DNA from 3 places in the Tissierella pigra genome. Region 3 is predicted to be linked to each of the others. Evidence: riboswitches for the same ligand, from Rfam matches in the RefSeq annotation. Region 3 holds a riboswitch; each other region holds the start of a gene.
What was found. Region 3 has a riboswitch for thiamine pyrophosphate ahead of thiD (bifunctional hydroxymethylpyrimidine kinase/phosphomethylpyrimidine kinase). Riboswitches for the same ligand answer to the same signal wherever they lie in the genome.

Region 1: another riboswitch for thiamine pyrophosphate. It lies ahead of thiW (energy coupling factor transporter S component ThiW); the one in region 3 lies ahead of thiD (bifunctional hydroxymethylpyrimidine kinase/phosphomethylpyrimidine kinase).
Region 2: another riboswitch for thiamine pyrophosphate. It lies ahead of thiT (energy-coupled thiamine transporter ThiT); the one in region 3 lies ahead of thiD (bifunctional hydroxymethylpyrimidine kinase/phosphomethylpyrimidine kinase).

The regions. Positions count from the first base shown of each region.
Region 1 is NZ_JAHLPJ010000001.1:239,549-245,172, forward strand. Features, by position in the region: gene KQI41_RS01280 (hypothetical protein) at 1-13, shown strand, start outside; gene KQI41_RS01285 (hypothetical protein) at 231-707, shown strand; gene KQI41_RS01290 (hypothetical protein) at 722-1,138, shown strand; gene KQI41_RS01295 (hypothetical protein) at 1,152-1,328, opposite strand; gene KQI41_RS01300 (hypothetical protein) at 1,571-1,966, shown strand; TPP riboswitch at 2,089-2,200, shown strand; gene thiW (energy coupling factor transporter S component ThiW) at 2,277-2,786, shown strand; gene KQI41_RS01310 (rubrerythrin family protein) at 2,895-3,389, opposite strand; gene KQI41_RS01315 (Fur family transcriptional regulator) at 3,437-3,856, opposite strand; gene KQI41_RS01320 (GntR family transcriptional regulator) at 4,065-4,433, shown strand; gene KQI41_RS01325 (ATP-binding cassette domain-containing protein) at 4,435-5,325, shown strand; gene KQI41_RS01330 (hypothetical protein) at 5,312-5,624, shown strand, end outside.
Region 2 is NZ_JAHLPJ010000001.1:1,800,211-1,805,834, reverse strand. Features, by position in the region: gene KQI41_RS08760 (DAK2 domain-containing protein) at 1-1,612, opposite strand, end outside; gene KQI41_RS08755 (Asp23/Gls24 family envelope stress response protein) at 1,631-1,987, opposite strand; gene rpmB (50S ribosomal protein L28) at 2,194-2,385, shown strand; gene KQI41_RS08745 (hypothetical protein) at 2,432-2,602, opposite strand; gene KQI41_RS08740 (thiamine diphosphokinase) at 2,685-3,320, opposite strand; gene thiT (energy-coupled thiamine transporter ThiT) at 3,337-3,885, opposite strand; TPP riboswitch at 3,942-4,041, opposite strand; gene rpe (ribulose-phosphate 3-epimerase) at 4,085-4,732, opposite strand; gene rsgA (ribosome small subunit-dependent GTPase A) at 4,734-5,609, opposite strand; gene pknB (Stk1 family PASTA domain-containing Ser/Thr kinase) at 5,619-5,624, opposite strand, start outside.
Region 3 is NZ_JAHLPJ010000001.1:2,338,906-2,344,529, reverse strand. Features, by position in the region: gene KQI41_RS11450 (aminotransferase-like domain-containing protein) at 1-244, shown strand, start outside; gene KQI41_RS11445 (DUF4179 domain-containing protein) at 330-1,256, opposite strand; gene KQI41_RS11440 (sigma-70 family RNA polymerase sigma factor) at 1,249-1,803, opposite strand; TPP riboswitch at 2,059-2,157, shown strand; TPP riboswitch at 2,244-2,342, shown strand; gene thiD (bifunctional hydroxymethylpyrimidine kinase/phosphomethylpyrimidine kinase) at 2,422-3,243, shown strand; gene thiM (hydroxyethylthiazole kinase) at 3,339-4,163, shown strand; gene thiE (thiamine phosphate synthase) at 4,147-4,782, shown strand; gene KQI41_RS11420 (MerR family transcriptional regulator) at 4,930-5,624, shown strand, end outside.

The sequences.
Region 1 (5,624 bases), 2.1 Mb from region 3:
ATTTATATTATAAGTAATTTAAGACTAGATTAATTCTAGTCTTTTTTATTTTTATTTGAAATATTTTTATAATAATTTACAATAAATCGACTAGGAATAGTGTTTTCAATGGTTGTGGCATTAAAAATAATTTCAAATAATTTATAAATAAGTGTTGACTATTGGTGTCCAATGGTATATAATATAATTAAGAAAAGGAAATAAAAATAAAAAAACGAGGAGGTAGCAGAATGAAAAAGATGTTTATAGAAGCTCATAAAATGACAAGAGAAATGGTAGAAAAATACGGAGTAGACTACCAAGCACAATTCGGATTAAGTTTAAGCTACCTCCTAGAAATGGAGGAAAAGGAAATGTTAAAAGAATTAACAGGAACACCAAAACAAATAGCTTGGGCAAACGACATCAGAAAAGACCTTATAGAAAAATTTGAAAAGTTAGAAGTAGCAGATAGGGGAGTATATATAGACATGAATACGAAACTTTCTCCAAATGCTAGAATATCATTATCAGACACAAACATTGCCATCACCCCGGAAATTGTGACAGAAATGAAAAACTATATGCTAGAAACAAAAACAGATGCAAAATGGTATATAGAAACTAGAAGTGAAGTTATACTTCCAATCATCAAGAAACTATACATTGACGAAATGATTAGAAACAGATTTGCTGAAACCGGCGAAAAAGTGCAAATTATAAAATAGAGGGAGAGATTAAGATGATTTGGAATAAAAACATAGACCAAATACAAACAAATTTATTCACGTACTACTATTATCATGAGGATGAGAAAATTCATTTAGATATAAAGACACTAGATGAACACAAAGATGAATCATATCTAGGAATGATATGTGAATCTCAGGATGATGATTGGGAGGCTAAAATAGAAAATTTCATCAGAGAATATGAAGCTGATGAAAGAAATGCTAAAATTGCTAAAAGCCTAAATACAGAGACTAGAATAGCAAAAATAAGCATAAACAAAAAAGGAGGTACAGCTTCTAGAGAGGCAGTAGGATATAGACTGATATTGCCTAATGCATGGATGAATAAATTAGGAATAACGGAAGAAAGTAGAGAAGTTATTTTATCATTTGATGGAGAAAAAATAACAATAGAAAAGGACCATTAAGGTCCTATTTCTTTTAATAAAATTTAATTATCTTTTTCTTATCATAATCAAACTCAATACCTCTGTTAAAGGGTAATCCGTTTTTTCTCCAATACTCATATTCTCCATCTTCAAAATTGATTATTATTCTTTTTTCTCCTGACATAATATAGATTCTGTATTCATTATAATCGTATACATCTCCAGTCATCTTTTATTCCTCCTTTGAAATATTTAGCCAAAAATTAGCCAATTTGAAATCGACTTGGTTAAACTATAAAAAACTATCTTAGACACACAATGTTGCAATATAGCCATTTTAAGACTATTAAAAACTATAAAAACCACTCTTTTAGTTCCATCAGGTCTCAAGTAGTACACAATAAAATAATATTTAAGATATTACATGATGAAGATACACTGGAATTTTTATCAGAGGAAGAAAGAAAATTTGTGAAGAATCATATACCTGTTACTGGACTATTTAAGGGAGATAATAAGGTCTATAATGAAGTCTTGAACAATAAAGATAAATATATAATGAAACCTTTAGATTTAAATGCTTCCCAAGGCGTATATGCAGGCAGAGATTTAACACAAGATGAGTGGAAGAAAAGACTAGATGACTCCTTTAATAAAGATTATTTATATCAAGAATTCTTTACACCTTTCACTAGAGAACATATTTTATTTGAAGATAATGAGATAAAAGTAGAGGAGTTTAGATCTATAGTTGGACTTTTTATGTATAAGGAAAAATTTGCAGGTATTTATACTAGAATAGGAAAAAATAATATAATATCTGGACTTACAGACTATTATACATTACCAAATATATTGGTGAAATAGGAAAGAAATCTTATTATATTGTTTTTTCAGTATAAAGGGTTACTTTTATAAAAAATAAGGTTTAAATTGATTATTAAATTTAATTGTGATATTATTTTCATATATTTGAAAACTAAATAAAAATTATTCACTGGGAGTGCTAGAAAGGCTAGCTGAGAAAAAGACCCTATAAAGTCTTTAATCCCTTAACCTGATCTGGGTAATACTAGCGTAGGGAAGTGTAAAGATTTAGCATTTATTTATATGTTTAATTCAGCGCAAGTCCTACATGGATTTGTGCTTTTTTTGTTTTCTATAAGGAGGTGATATCGTGAATTTGAGAAAGCTAACCCTATCTTCTTTACTAATAGGAATTGGAGTGGTAAGTTCCAATATTATTTATATTCCTTTAGGAATCGCAAAGGTATTTCCTGTACAACATGTGATAAACGTAATAATGGCAGTATTATTTGGACCTTGGTATGGAATTGCAGTTGCTTTTCTTATTTCATTAATAAGAAATCTATTAGGTACTGGTTCCTTACTAGCATTTCCTGGTAGTATGATTGGGGCATTTTTAGCTGGAATATTGTATAGAAACACTAATAAGTCAATCTATGCCATTATAGGTGAAGTAGTTGGAACTGGTATAATTGGTGCAGTAGTTTCTTACTCTATAGCCAAGTACTTTTTGGGAAAAGAGAGTACATTAATATTTTTTGTAGGTCCATTTATTCTAAGTTCTTTAGTTGGCGGAATTAGTGGATATTTTTTACTGAAATTGATTGCCAAAACCAATGTTTTGAAGGTTTATATTACTAATATAGATGATTTGAAATGAAAAGCCATTAACAAATATAGGAATTATGCTTTAATTTTTTTTAAAGTTAAATAATAAAAAGACAGAGGATTTTCTCTGTCTTTTTGATTAATTTAAAATTAGCTTATATTAATATTTAATAAATTTTGAACCAGCTACATTACAAATACTACATTTTTCTGGTACGAATTTTTCAATGTTTCCACAAACAGGACATAGATAGTAGAAAACTTCTTCTTCGCTGTCTAGATTATCTAAAGCTTCTTGATATAATTTTGCATGAACTCTTTCAGCTTCCATGGCATAAGTAAATGTTTGTACTGCTGCTTTATTACCTTCAGCTTCAGCAATTTCTACAAAAGGTGGATACATAGTTTCAAATTCAAAAGTTTCACCATTTACTCCATCTTCAAGGTTTTCAGCAGTTGTTCCAACATTACCTGCTACTTTGAAATGTCTAAGAGCATGAATAGTTTCAGCATCAGCTGCTGCCTTAAATAATTTTGCAGCATTTATTTTTCCTTCTGATTCAGCTTTTTCTGAATACGCTAAGTACTTTCTATTTGCTTGAGATTCTCCAGCAAATGCTTCCATAAGATTTTTAATAGTTTTGTTGTTTTCCATTTGTTTTTCCCCCTAATTTTATATTTTATATTTTTTTAAATATTAAACTAATTAACTTTACTACAATTTGAACATAGTCCTTTAAAATACATATCCTTATTATGGATTTTAAAATTATCCAATTCTTTTATTTCTAATGAATCGAAGTCTATTTGAAAATCAAATATCTTTTTACAAGAACTACATTTAAAATGTCCATGATCTTTAGTAGTACTATCATAACGAGCTTCATTATCCTCTATAGTTAAAACTTTTACTAAATCGCTGTCTACTAAGGCATTTAATGTATTATAAATAGTTGTTTTTGATAATGTGGGAATTTCCTTTTGTAAATCTTTAAAAATCTCATCAACAGTTGGATGGGTTCTATTATTGTTTAGATACTCTAAAACCTTTAACCTTTGGTGAGAAAGACGGATATTTTTATTCTTTAACTCATTTACTAAATCTTCAAAGGTTTCATTCATCTTTTCACATCCTTTAAATATATAATGCCATATAACAATAATTATTACTAAGTTGTAATGATTACAAATTAATTATAAATGTAAAGATAAATAATGTCAAGAAGAATTTTATAATATTTAGAAAAGATATTGACAAAAATTCAAAATACATATATACTTAGTTACATAACTAACTAACCAATCAACATATAAATAAGGAGGGGTTCAGTTGTTAGATTTAAATTCAGATAAATCTATTTATATACAAATAGCAGAAATAATAGAAAATGATATTTTAATGGGGCATCTAAATGAAGAAGAACAATCGCCTTCTACAAATCAATTTGCAAAGATTTATCAAATTAATCCAGCCACTGCTGGAAAGGGACTAAATATCTTAGTTGATGAAGGGATTTTGTACAAGAAAAGAGGTATTGGTATGTTTGTAGCAGAAGGTGCTAGGAAGAAGATAATTAAAAAGAGGCAAAGTTTGTTTTTTAAAGAAATATTACCAAATATAATGGAAGAAGCCAACAGGCTTGAAATAACTAAAGAAGAAATTGCAGAATTTGTTGAAGAATATAAAGGAGGGGAATAGTGTGATTGAGGTAAAGAAATTAAACAAGTCCTATGGAAAATCTAAAGTTCTTACAGATATTGATTTAAACATTGAGGAAAATAAGATTTATGGATTACTTGGAAGAAATGGAGTAGGTAAGACCACATTATTAAATCTAATATCTGGTCAAACATTAAAAGATAGTGGAGAGATAAATCTAGATGGTGAAGAAATTTTTGAAAACTCTCATGCTATGGGTGATATATGTTTAATCAAGGATTTTCCAGAGTCTATTAAGGAAAGAAAGGTAAAAGATGTATTGGCAATGGCCAGTATAATATATAAGAATTGGGATGAAGAATATAAAGATTATCTAATTAAGGAATTTAATTTAAATACAAAGAAAAAACTGATGAAGCTATCAACAGGAAATAAAACTATTGTGGGATTAATTATAGGTTTTGCTTCAAGAGCAAGGATTACCATGTTTGATGAACCCACATTAGGTTTAGATGCGGCTATGAGATATAAGTTTTATCAATTACTTTTAGAAGACTATGAAAAAAATCCAAGGACAATAATCATATCAACCCACTTAATAGACGAAGTTGCCAATATGTTTGAAGAGGTAATCATTTTGAATAATGAAAAGGTTGCATTAAAAGATGAAGTAAGTAAGCTTAAAGAAAAATCTTACTTCCTATCTGGTCGTAAAGATGTGATAGATCAAGTTACAGATAATAAAAAGGTAATTCACAAGGAAGAATTTGGCTCTACTAATATAGTAGGTATATATGGAGATTTCACTGAAGAAGAATTCAAATATATAAGAAATAATAATATTGAAATAAGTAATATACCACTTCAGAAACTATTTATATATCTTACTGAAAATATGATTAAGGAGGAAAATTCAAATGGATTCAATTAAAAGGATATTTAAATTTCAAAATCGTGATTTGAAAAAATCTATAGGCGTATTTTGGGGAATTATATTAATAGTTAATTTACTGTCCAGTATATTGTCTATATCCTATAACAGTAATATTATATATGGACTTAATTCAAAGGGTGGAGAGGCAATTTCATTTATAGGTGCAAATATGATGTCTATATTTATCTTTATAATAATATATGGGATTATTATGTATTATGAAGACTTTGCACTAGCTCTTAGTTTTGGAGTTACAAGAAAAGATTTTTATAGGTCTGCCATAGTAAATAATATGC
Region 2 (5,624 bases), 540 kb from region 3:
CGGAAAATATATAATAATATATTGGTTGACCTCCACATATTAATTCAATATCTAAATCATCATATAAATCAGATAAGTGCTTTTCTAAATCTTCCGCCATTTCTTCACTTAAATCACTCCCATATAGGATTGTAATCAACGAAGTATCTTCATCAACCATATTTTCCAGTAGCTTAATGGAAACCTCATTTATCTCTTTCCCACTGGCTACTATATCTCCTTCAGCAATCCCTATAATATCATCCTTTTGGATTTTTGTATTATTAAATTCTGTGTCTCTAACAGAATAAGTAACTTGACCTGTTTTTATATAGGTTATTGCTTCTTTCATAGTGTCTGTATTTTCTTCCAAGGATTTTGATTCATCAAAGGCAAGTAAAGCCGCTATTCCTTGTGGTATTGTCTTAGAAGGAATTACAACAACATTTCTATCGCTAAGTTCCTTAGTTTGTTCTGCAGTTAAAATAATATTACTATTATTAGGAAGAATAAAGACATTTTCTCCTGTAGTATTTTCAATAGCCTTTAGAATGTCTTCTGTACTAGGATTCATAGTTTGACCACCAGAAACTAAAGTATCTACATTAAGTCCCTTAAATACTTCATCTATTCCTTCTCCTATTGATATAGCAACAAAAGAATATGGTTTCTTTGGCTTCGACAACTCTGACTTTAGAAGAATTTCTTCATGCTGATATCTCATGTTGTCGATTTTTATGTCATTTAATTCTCCAAGACTTAAAGCCTTTTGTAGTACTGTCCCTGGATTATTTGTATGAACATGAACTTTTATTAGACCTTCTCCTCCTACTACTAGTAAGGAGTCTCCTTGAACAGATAATTCCTCTCTAAAAGTTTCAATATCTTTATAGTTGGTATTGATTATAAATTCAGTACAATATCCATATTTAATATCATCAGTATCTATATGTTCATGATGAGTACGGTCTTGTTTCTCTATATTTTTCACTTCAGGTTTAATTTCAATATTTTCTATTCCTGCTAAGGCGTTATAGGCCCCTGTTAAGACATATATTAAACCTTTACCTCCAGCATCTACAACTCCCGCTCGTTTCAAAACTGGAAGCATTTCAGGAGTTCTAGCAAGGGCTTTTTCCCCATGTTCTATTACTTTCTTTAGAAAAATTAAAATATCCTTTTCCTGTTTGCTAATGGATATTGCATATTCTCCACACTCTCTAGCTACTGTTAAAATAGTACCCTCTGTTGGTTTCATAACAGCTTTATATGCAGTATCAGATGCTTGTTTAAATGCTTCTGCAATTGTTTTAATATCTGCAGTATCTTTTCCATTCAATCCATTTGCAAATCCACGAAAAAGTTGTGATAAAATAACACCTGAGTTACCTCTAGCTCCCATAAGTGATCCATGGGATGTGGACAATGCTATTTTGCTAACACTATCTTCATCTAAATTAATTCCTTGTTTAATAGCAGAATTTACTGTAAGCGACATATTTGTACCTGTATCTCCATCAGGAACAGGAAAAACATTTAAGGAGTTTACCTCCTCTTTATTATCTTCTAGGAACTTTGCTGCACCTGCTAATGCTTTTTTTAGCATTGCTCCATCTAGAATTTCTATCCTCAATTATAGTACCTCCTTAGACTACTTTCCAACTCTAATGCCTTGTACATGTACGTTTATTTGGTCTATTTTTAGACCTGTTAAATTTTCAATATTAAATTTAACTCTTTCTATTATGTTTTCAGCAACTACAGAAATTCTTACTCCGTACTCTAATATAACATGCAAATCAATTGTCAATTTTTCATCTTTTGTATAGACCTTAATGCCTTTAGCTAAATAATCTGATTTTAACAGTTCAAACAATCCATCTGTCGCATTCTTAGAAGCCATACCTACTATACCATAACTTTCCATTGCTGATATTCCTGCAAGAGTAGCTATGACATTATCATCTATACTAATTACTCCATATTCGGTATTAGTTTTGGCTGACATAAATAATCGCCTCCTTATTTTAAATATGCCATATTTTATATTTTACCCCAAATTTTAAAATAGTTCAACTAAATCATATGATTATAATAATATAATAATACATTTTAGTTGCATTTTTACCGATTATTGTGTTAGAATATAATGTGTTATTATTGAAGTATAAAAATACTTATAAGTATTTTCATATAGTTAAGGAGGTGTTTGGAATGGCGAAAGTTTGTGAAGTATGTGGAAAGGGAAAAGTATTTGGTAACAAAGTTACTTTCTCAAATAAAAAGAGTTCAAGAAGTTGGTCACCTAACATTAGATCTGTAAGAGCTGTTGTTAATGGTGGAACAAAAAAAGTTAATGTTTGTACTAGATGTTTAAGATCTGGATATGTTGAAAGAGCATTATAATTATGTAAAAAATAAAACAAGGCTTCCATTATTATAAAGGAAAGCCTTATTTTATTTTTAGAATCAATCCTCCCATAACAAGCAGCCCTATTCCTATGAATATTAGTAGAACCTCTATGGGTATAAATTTTATAATAATCAATAGTCCTAAAACCGCCAAAGTTATGCCTACTATTTTTTTCATTCTTCTAATATATTTATAACAAAACCATTTCATAAGAACACCCCTAAGTACTTTGATATATTCTATTCATGTACTTAATAAATAGTTACAAAAACTTCAAGGATACATCCTATGTTTAATCTTTTGATATAAATATTAGCGCTTTTCCCTTATGGATTTTAACTATCCCAATATCTTCAACGATTTTATTGCTAATCCCAAGGGTGGAACCAAAAGGAATAAGTTTATTATCCAAGTTATAGAAAAATCCTTTTAAAGATACGATTATTCCAGTATTTGATATAGGTATAACAGAAGTATAATGGCCTTCTAAGTGTTCTATTTCCAGATAGTTATCTGTTAAATAAATTATATTGTTATCATCTACTATATTTGCCTTAATTCCTCTATTATATAAGGTATCAAGTAACAATATACTTGCCATTGTATGGTCTTGTCTCGTTCCTGTTACTCCCATAAGTACGATTTCATCACATCCTCTATCTATTAAATACTCCATAGCTAATTCTGTATCTGTTGAATCCTTAATAGATGAATACTTTTCAATGGGAATGTTTTTATTTACTATATATTCTAAAGTTAACTTACTTATTGAGTCCAAGTCTCCTAAAATCACATTTGGCAGCTTATTTATTTTCATCAGATGTTCCATGCCTCCATCTGCACATATAATATAATCCACTTCATTTATTATTTCTTTTAACCTATTATAATTAGTAATGGTTCCACTTGAAACTATTAATCCCTTCATACTGCACTTCCTTTTGTTATTTTGCTTTTATTGCTTTTTCTAAAGGTTTCCATATAATCGCAATTACTATATAAGAAATAATTAACTCAGGTAAAAGATAGTAAGCGTTATACTGTATTGAATAAATCCAAGGGTTTAAGTCACCTGCATATTCAGCAAAGAATATTACACCTGATAAAACATGGGATAACATTCTACCCAATATTCCCATAAGGACACCTAGAAAAACCCATATATACCCTTTAAATGATTCCTTCTCATTTATATAATATGCAATTCCTGCTAATCCTAATAACCCAAAAGCTAAAGGATAGTCTAAAATAAATTGTAAAGGATGATAAAAATAAGGTTTTAGTATAAATTGTAATATTCCATAAACACCACCTACGGTTACTCCTGGTAATATACCCCAACGAATTGCAAATAACATTATTGGAATCATACTCCCAGCAGTTACTGAACCACCCATCGGTGCTTCATATACCTTAATATAACTTAGTATGGTTGCTAATGCAATCATCATACCACCTTCTGTCAACATCTTTACACTCCATCTTTTTTGCATTAAAATTCCTCCTTTAAATAAATAGACCCATTGCCAACAATAGGTAATGGGTATTTAAAGGCTAATACACACTTCCCTACGCTGGCATTATCCAGGTCAGGTCATAAGGGTCGGGATAAATCCGCTCTCAGCCTTTTGGCTCCCCTAGTGCTAAAATTTTTCTATTCAATTGATTACATTATATCATAGAATATAATTTTTACAACTCTTTAAATTCTTTAGTTCGCTTTTCTACGTCTTCAGCTCCAAATATGTCAGAACCAGCTACTAATAAGTCAGCTCCACAATCTAGGATTTCCCTGGCATTGCCAAGCTTTACTCCCCCGTCAACTTGAATTATAATATCTAGACCTTTATTATCAATAATTTGTCTTAGTTTTCTTATTTTATCTTTCATTGCTTCAATAAAAGATTGACCACCAAATCCAGGATTTACAGTCATAATAAGTACTAAGTCTATATCATCTAAAATATACTCTATATTCTCTAATGGAGTAGCAGGATTCAACGAAACACCTGCCATAACACCATAAGATTTTATCTCCTGTATAGTTCTATGAAGATGAATAGTTGCCTCTTCATGCACTGTAATTAAATCTGCTCCTGCATCTACAAAGTCTTTAATATATCTTTCAGGTCTATCTATCATTAAATGTACATCAAAGGGAAGTTTAGTTACCTTTCTCAAGCTTTTTATAACTGGAGGTCCAAAGGTAATATTGGGAACATAGATTCCATCCATTACATCTAGGTGAAGATAGTCTGCACCACCATTTTCTACTTTTTCTATATCTTCTTTTAAATTAGCAAAATCTGCTGAAAGTAACGAAGGTGCGATTTTAGCCATTTTAGTACCTCCTTATATTTTTTATCTCTTCTAAAAAAAGCAAATAATTTTCATATCTATCTTTTGAAATATTTCCTTTTTCTACTTGATTTTTTACTTCACAATCTGGCTCATTTCCATGTAGGCAACTAATAAATCTACACTTTTGTCCATATTCTCTTATTTCTCTAAAATATTCCCTAAGTTCAGATTCTTCTTCAATAAAATCCACATTTAAAGAGCTAAATCCAGGTGAATCTAAAACAAAGGTATTATCATCTAACTCTAATAGCTCCACATGTCTAGTAGTATGTTTACCTCTTTTAGTTTTAGCACTTACATCTCCAGTTTCTAGTTTGAAATTTTTGTTTACTTCATTTAAAAGTGAAGATTTGCCTGCTCCTGAAGGACCTGCAAAAACTGAAATATTGTTATTTAGTGTATCTTTTAATTCTTCTATACCAATATGATTTATTGCGCTTGTCATAATCACTTTATATCCAGCTGTCTCATATATGTTTTTAAGCCTGGATCCCTTATCTAAATCTAAATCAGATTTATTTAGACATATGGTGACTTCCAGATTTTCATATTCTGCCATTAAAAGAAATCTGTCTAAAAGCCATGTATTAATATCTGGTTTTTTTATACTCATAACTATAATGGCTTGAGTAATATTTGCTACTGGAGGTCTTAGTAGTTGCGAATTCCTTGGATAGATTTCTTCTATATATCCTGTCTTATCTTCATCACTTATTCTAATCCTTACTTTATCTCCAATTAAAGGAGTTAGATTTTCTTCTCTGAATACTCCTCTCGCTCTACATTCAATTATATTATCTTCTGTTTTTACATAGTAAAAACCACCGACACCTTTTACTATTATTCCCTTTAGCATAAACTCCTCCTATTC
Region 3 (5,624 bases):
TGTTCCAGAGCATGGAATATTCATATGGCTTCATCTTCCTGAAGATATAGAGGCTGTAGAACTTGAAAAGAAACTTAAAGATCATGGGATTTTGGTAAAAACAGCATTAGAATTCTTCCCCGAAGAATGGTTTGAAAAGAAAAATCGGAAGGATTGCAACTACATAAGGCTTTGTATATCTGGTGTTCCAGAAGAAAATATAGATGCTTTGGCTACTATAATTTCAGTTATGGAAGCTGAATAACTATGTGTACAAGTAAATCAAGGGATGAAGTTTAATTAAGCCTCATCCCTAAATATGGTATATGTTTTTAAATATTACTTCTTTACTATTTTATACTTTGAGGGACTTTGTCCATAGTCCTTTCTTCAACGTATATATCTATACTATTATTAAAAGTATCTTTATACTCTTTCAATTTTTCTTGTGCTTCTTTATCTGAATTATATTGACCCAGTTCATATAAGTATGTTTCATTGCTATCTTTTAAAATTCTAAGGTCTTCTATTTCAAATAACATTTCTTCAAGAAAAGCAAATTCTTCTCCTTTTTCATAAGAACTAGTTCTTATGGAATATATTTTTTGTTCTGAAGTTTTTTCTGTATTTTTTGAAATTTGTATTTTTATATAAGCAGGATTTTTATATTCCTCTACTTTGAAATCAATTGGTTGATTAAATACTATGTTGAATCTTTGTGCAGAGTCATCTAAAGTCATTAATTCATAGATATCTTGGATATATTCACTCTTTTTTAACTCTTCAAAGTACTTATTGGCAGAAAGACCTCTTGCACCAGATATAGAAAATGTCATTGTAAAAGGTGCTTCCTTATAATCCACATTAAAAAATGGTGCAATTTCTTGGTTTTCTTTATTAAAGCCATCAAAGTTTATTGTGATAATATCAGAATCTTTTTTTTGGTCTAGAGATATAAAATTTACATCAATGCCGTCAGTTATTTTACCTCCTTGAGAACTTCCATTATTAAATTGAAGTATATTAACTAGTGTGCCTAAAACGGGAACACCTTCAAGACTATTTGCAAAGGATGGGGAAATGTTTATACTAAGAGTAAATATTCCAACTGCCGCAGCTACTGATATAAAGCTATTAATTATTTTTTTCTTGCTTTTATTATTTTTTTTCATATAATTCTCTCCCTTTATTATTGAATTGTTAATTGTATCGTTTAAGGCATCAGGTATTTTTATATCTGAATAAATTTTTTTCAAATCATCAATATTATTATTCAAAATCTTCGCCCTCCTTAAGTTCTATTTTCAAAAGTTCTATTGCCTTATAAAGCCTAGTTTTTACTGTACTTAAAGGAAGTTCTAGAATTTCAGCTATTTCTTTCAACTTTAAGTTCTGAGAGTATCTTAATATTATGACAATTTTATAATTATGGTCTAACTTTTCTAAGGCTTCTTTTAAGTCAATGGATTCCACAATATCATTTTTTTCATTATTTAAACTTTCTATAGTCTTATTATCTAGATATAAAATTCTTTTAGATTTGTTTATAAAATTAATAGCACAATTGATGACTATACGAACGATCCATGTATTAAAATATTCTGGATGTTTTAACTTACTTATTGATATATATGATTTATAGACTGCTTCCCCTATAATATCAAGTGCATCCTGTTCATTGTGTACATAGCTATATGCAATTCTATATAAATCTTCTTTTTTGCTATTTATAAGAAGGCCAAAACTCTCACCATCTCCCTTTATTGCTTTAAGAACTAATTTTTCCAGTATAACCACCTCCTTGAGAATAAAATATGAGCTCATTTTTATTATCTGTCTATTAGACAATTATATAGCTGAAAAAGTTTTATTAAATTATATATTATTTTTATATATGTGATTATTGAATTATATCTTAAAGAGTAATTATACTTTTTTAGATAATTTTTTAAATCTAATATCTGATGATAGTATGACTATAATTGTTGAAGACAGCAATCATTATATAAATAAAGTTAGAGAATAAATTATATTTTGTACCTTGATTATGTTATTATTATAAGATATACTCAATATAGTTAATATTTGCGGGGGGACTAGAAGTAGTTGAGAAGGTAAAACCTGACCCTTTGAACCTGTTGGTTAATACCAACGTAGGGAAGCAAATCACTTACATTATTGTATTTGATTAGGGTGCTTCTCCGTGTAGAGAAGTACCCTATTATTATTTAAGATAGGATTATTAAGTAAAAAATGAATATAGTTAATATTTGCGGGGGGACTAGAAATAGTTGAGAAGGTAAAACCTGACCCTTTGAACCTGTTGGTTAATACCAACGTAGGGAAGCAAATCACTTACATTATTGTATTTGATTAGGGTGCTTCTCCATATAGGGAAGTACCCTAGTTTATTATATATAAAGAAGAAAAGGAGGAGTTTAAATGAAAAAGGTACTTAGTATTGCTGGATCAGATTGTAGTGGAGGTGCTGGTATACAGGCAGATTTAAAAACATTTTCAGCACATGGAGTATTTGGAATGAGTGTCATTGTTTCAGTAGTAGCAGAAAATACCAGCCGTGTTATGGATATACAGGATATTACTCCAGATATGATTGAAAGTCAGATTGATGCAGTATTTGAAGATATTGAAGTTGATGCTGTGAAAATTGGCATGCTGTCTACACAATTTTGCATGGAGGCAGTAGCAAGAAAACTTGAGCAATATAAGCCATGTAATGTTGTAATTGATCCTGTAATGTATGCGAAAAATGGGTGTCCGCTTATGGACCCCGATTCCATAGATACGTTGATTAAAGTTGTACTACCTTATGCTGATTTACTTACACCTAATATTCCAGAAGCTGAGAAGATATCAAATATCAAAATAAGAAACACAGAAGATATGAAAATAGCAGCAAAACTTATTTATGACATGGGATGTAAAAATGTTCTTGTTAAAGGTGGTCATGCTATTGGAGATGCACTGGATATTTTATATGACGGTAAAGAGTTTTATTATTTTAAAACCCAGCGTATAAATACGAAAAATACCCATGGGACAGGTTGCACCTTTTCTTCGGCTATTGCTTCCAATCTTGCACATGGTATGCCTATGTCTATTGCCGTAGAACAGGCTAAAAAATATATTACAACAGCAATAGAACATTCCTTAAATATTGGTAAGGGTAATGGACCAACACACCATTTCTATGACCTATATAAAAATGGTTTGAACATCAAGGAAAGTAAAGGAGATTTGTAATGAAAATGAAAATCAACAGGTGTCTACCTTATCTGTAATGGTAGCTATTGGTTCTATATGCTTTATTATAAATAAAAGAAAGGTTGGGAGTACTAATGAATTACTTAACTAATAATTGTGCAGATTTACTTCATGAAATTAGGATAAAAAGTCCACTCATTCATAATATCACTAATTATGTTACAGTAAATGATTGTGCAAATGCCATCTTGGCAATTGGAGCATCACCTATTATGGCTGATGATGTTGGAGAAGTGGAAGAAGTGGTTTCAATATCTTCCGCTCTTGTAATTAATATAGGAACTTTAAATCAACGAACTGTTGATTCCATGATTAGAGCTGGAAAAAAAGCCAATAAACTTCATATTCCCGTAGTTTTAGATCCTGTTGGAGCAGGAGCGTCCACACTGCGAAACGAAACAACACAAAAAATTCTCTCAGAAATAAAAATAGATGTAATTCGTGGAAATTTATCAGAAATTTCCTTTATAGCTGGACTAAGTGTGTCTACAAAAGGAGTTGATACTTCAAAAGCAGATGAAAAAAATGATGCAGAAGCTATTGCAAAGTCAGTGGCGAATAAATATTCTTGTGTTGTAGGAATTACAGGAGAAGTAGATGTTATTTCAGATGGCATTCGTATTGTTAAAATAACCAACGGCCATAAACTACTTTCTAAAGTAACTGGTACAGGCTGTATGACATCTGCACTTGTAGGTAGTTTCTGTGGTATAACAAAAGATTACTATACAGCAACAGTTACAGGAATTGTTGTAATGGGAATTGCTGGTGAGCTTTCCTTTGTAAAAACTAGAGAAATGGGAACAGGTAGTTTTCATATTGGTATTATTGATGCTTTATCAAATATGAATAGCACATATTTTGTAGAAAGGGTGAAGATAGATGAAACCAAATATTGATTATACACTCTATCTTATAACAGATAGAGAGCTTATGAGTACAGAAAAACTGGAGACTGCTGTAGAACAAGCTATTTTAGGTGGTTGTACTGTAATACAATTGAGAGAAAAAAATTGCTCATCTTTAGAATTTTTTGAAATAGCAATGAAAATAAAGAAAATTACAGATAGATATCAGATTCCATTAATCATTAATGATCGAATTGATATTGCATTAGCAGTTGATGCTGATGGTATACACATTGGTCAAAGTGATATACCTGCAACCATTGCAAGAAAATTGATCGGCGACAATAAAATTCTTGGTGTATCTGTATCTACCCTTGAAGAAGCAATAAAGGCCCAGTCAGATGATGCAGACTATTTTGGTATCGGAGCAATGTTTGCAACTGATACGAAAACAGATGCAAAGCTTACATCCATAGATGAACTTGCACGAATACGAGAACATATTGAACTGCCTATTGTGGTAATTGGAGGAATTAATAAGACTACAATACCAGAGTTTGAAGGTATAGATATCCATGGGCTTGCAGTGGTCTCAGCTATTATTTCCCAGCCAGATATAAAAGAAGCAGCTAAGGAGTTAAAAAGTATGTTTAAGAAAGGAAAAAATTGATGACTGTTTTTAGATCTGCATATTTAATTTAGATAGTATGGTGTAAGAGTCAGCAGATAATTTTTAAATTATCTGTTGACTCTTACACTATGGTATGCTTTATACTATAATTGAGCTCAAAAAACACATATATGTGAGGTAAGATAAATGTTAAAAATAGGTGATTTTTCAAAACTATCAATGATCAGTATAAGAATGCTACGTCATTATGATGAGATTGGTTTACTTATTCCAGAGAGTATAGATGATTTTACAGGTTATAGATATTACAGCGAAGCACAATTGCCTCTTGCAGGTCGTATTAATGCACTAAAAGATATGGGATTTAGCTTGGCATCTGTTTCTAAAATACTGAAAAGTTATGAAAATCCACAAGCTCTAAAGGAATATTTATTATTAAAACAGACAGAAATTCAAGAACAAGCGGAGGAAATCCATCGACGTTTACTGCTCATTGAGACTACTATTCAGAGACTTGGAAAGGATGATAAGACAATGAATTATAATGTAACGTTAAAAGAGCTTCCTGAAAGATATGTGGCAAGTGTACGTAAGATAATTCCTAACTATGAGCAAGAAGGAATGCTTTGGAATATTCTCATGGAAGAAACAGCGTCTCTTCATATGCAAGATGGTGACCCATGTTATACTTTAGCTATCTTTCATGATGGAGAGTATAAGGAAAGCAACGTGGATATAGAAGTTCAGAAATCAGTCCGTGGAAACTATAAGGACACTGAAAATGTTAAATTTAAGACCGTTGCGCCAATTCAAATTGCTTCAGCTACTTACAAAGGAAGTTATGACCAAGTTATAGAAGTGAATGAAGCTGTAGCCAATTG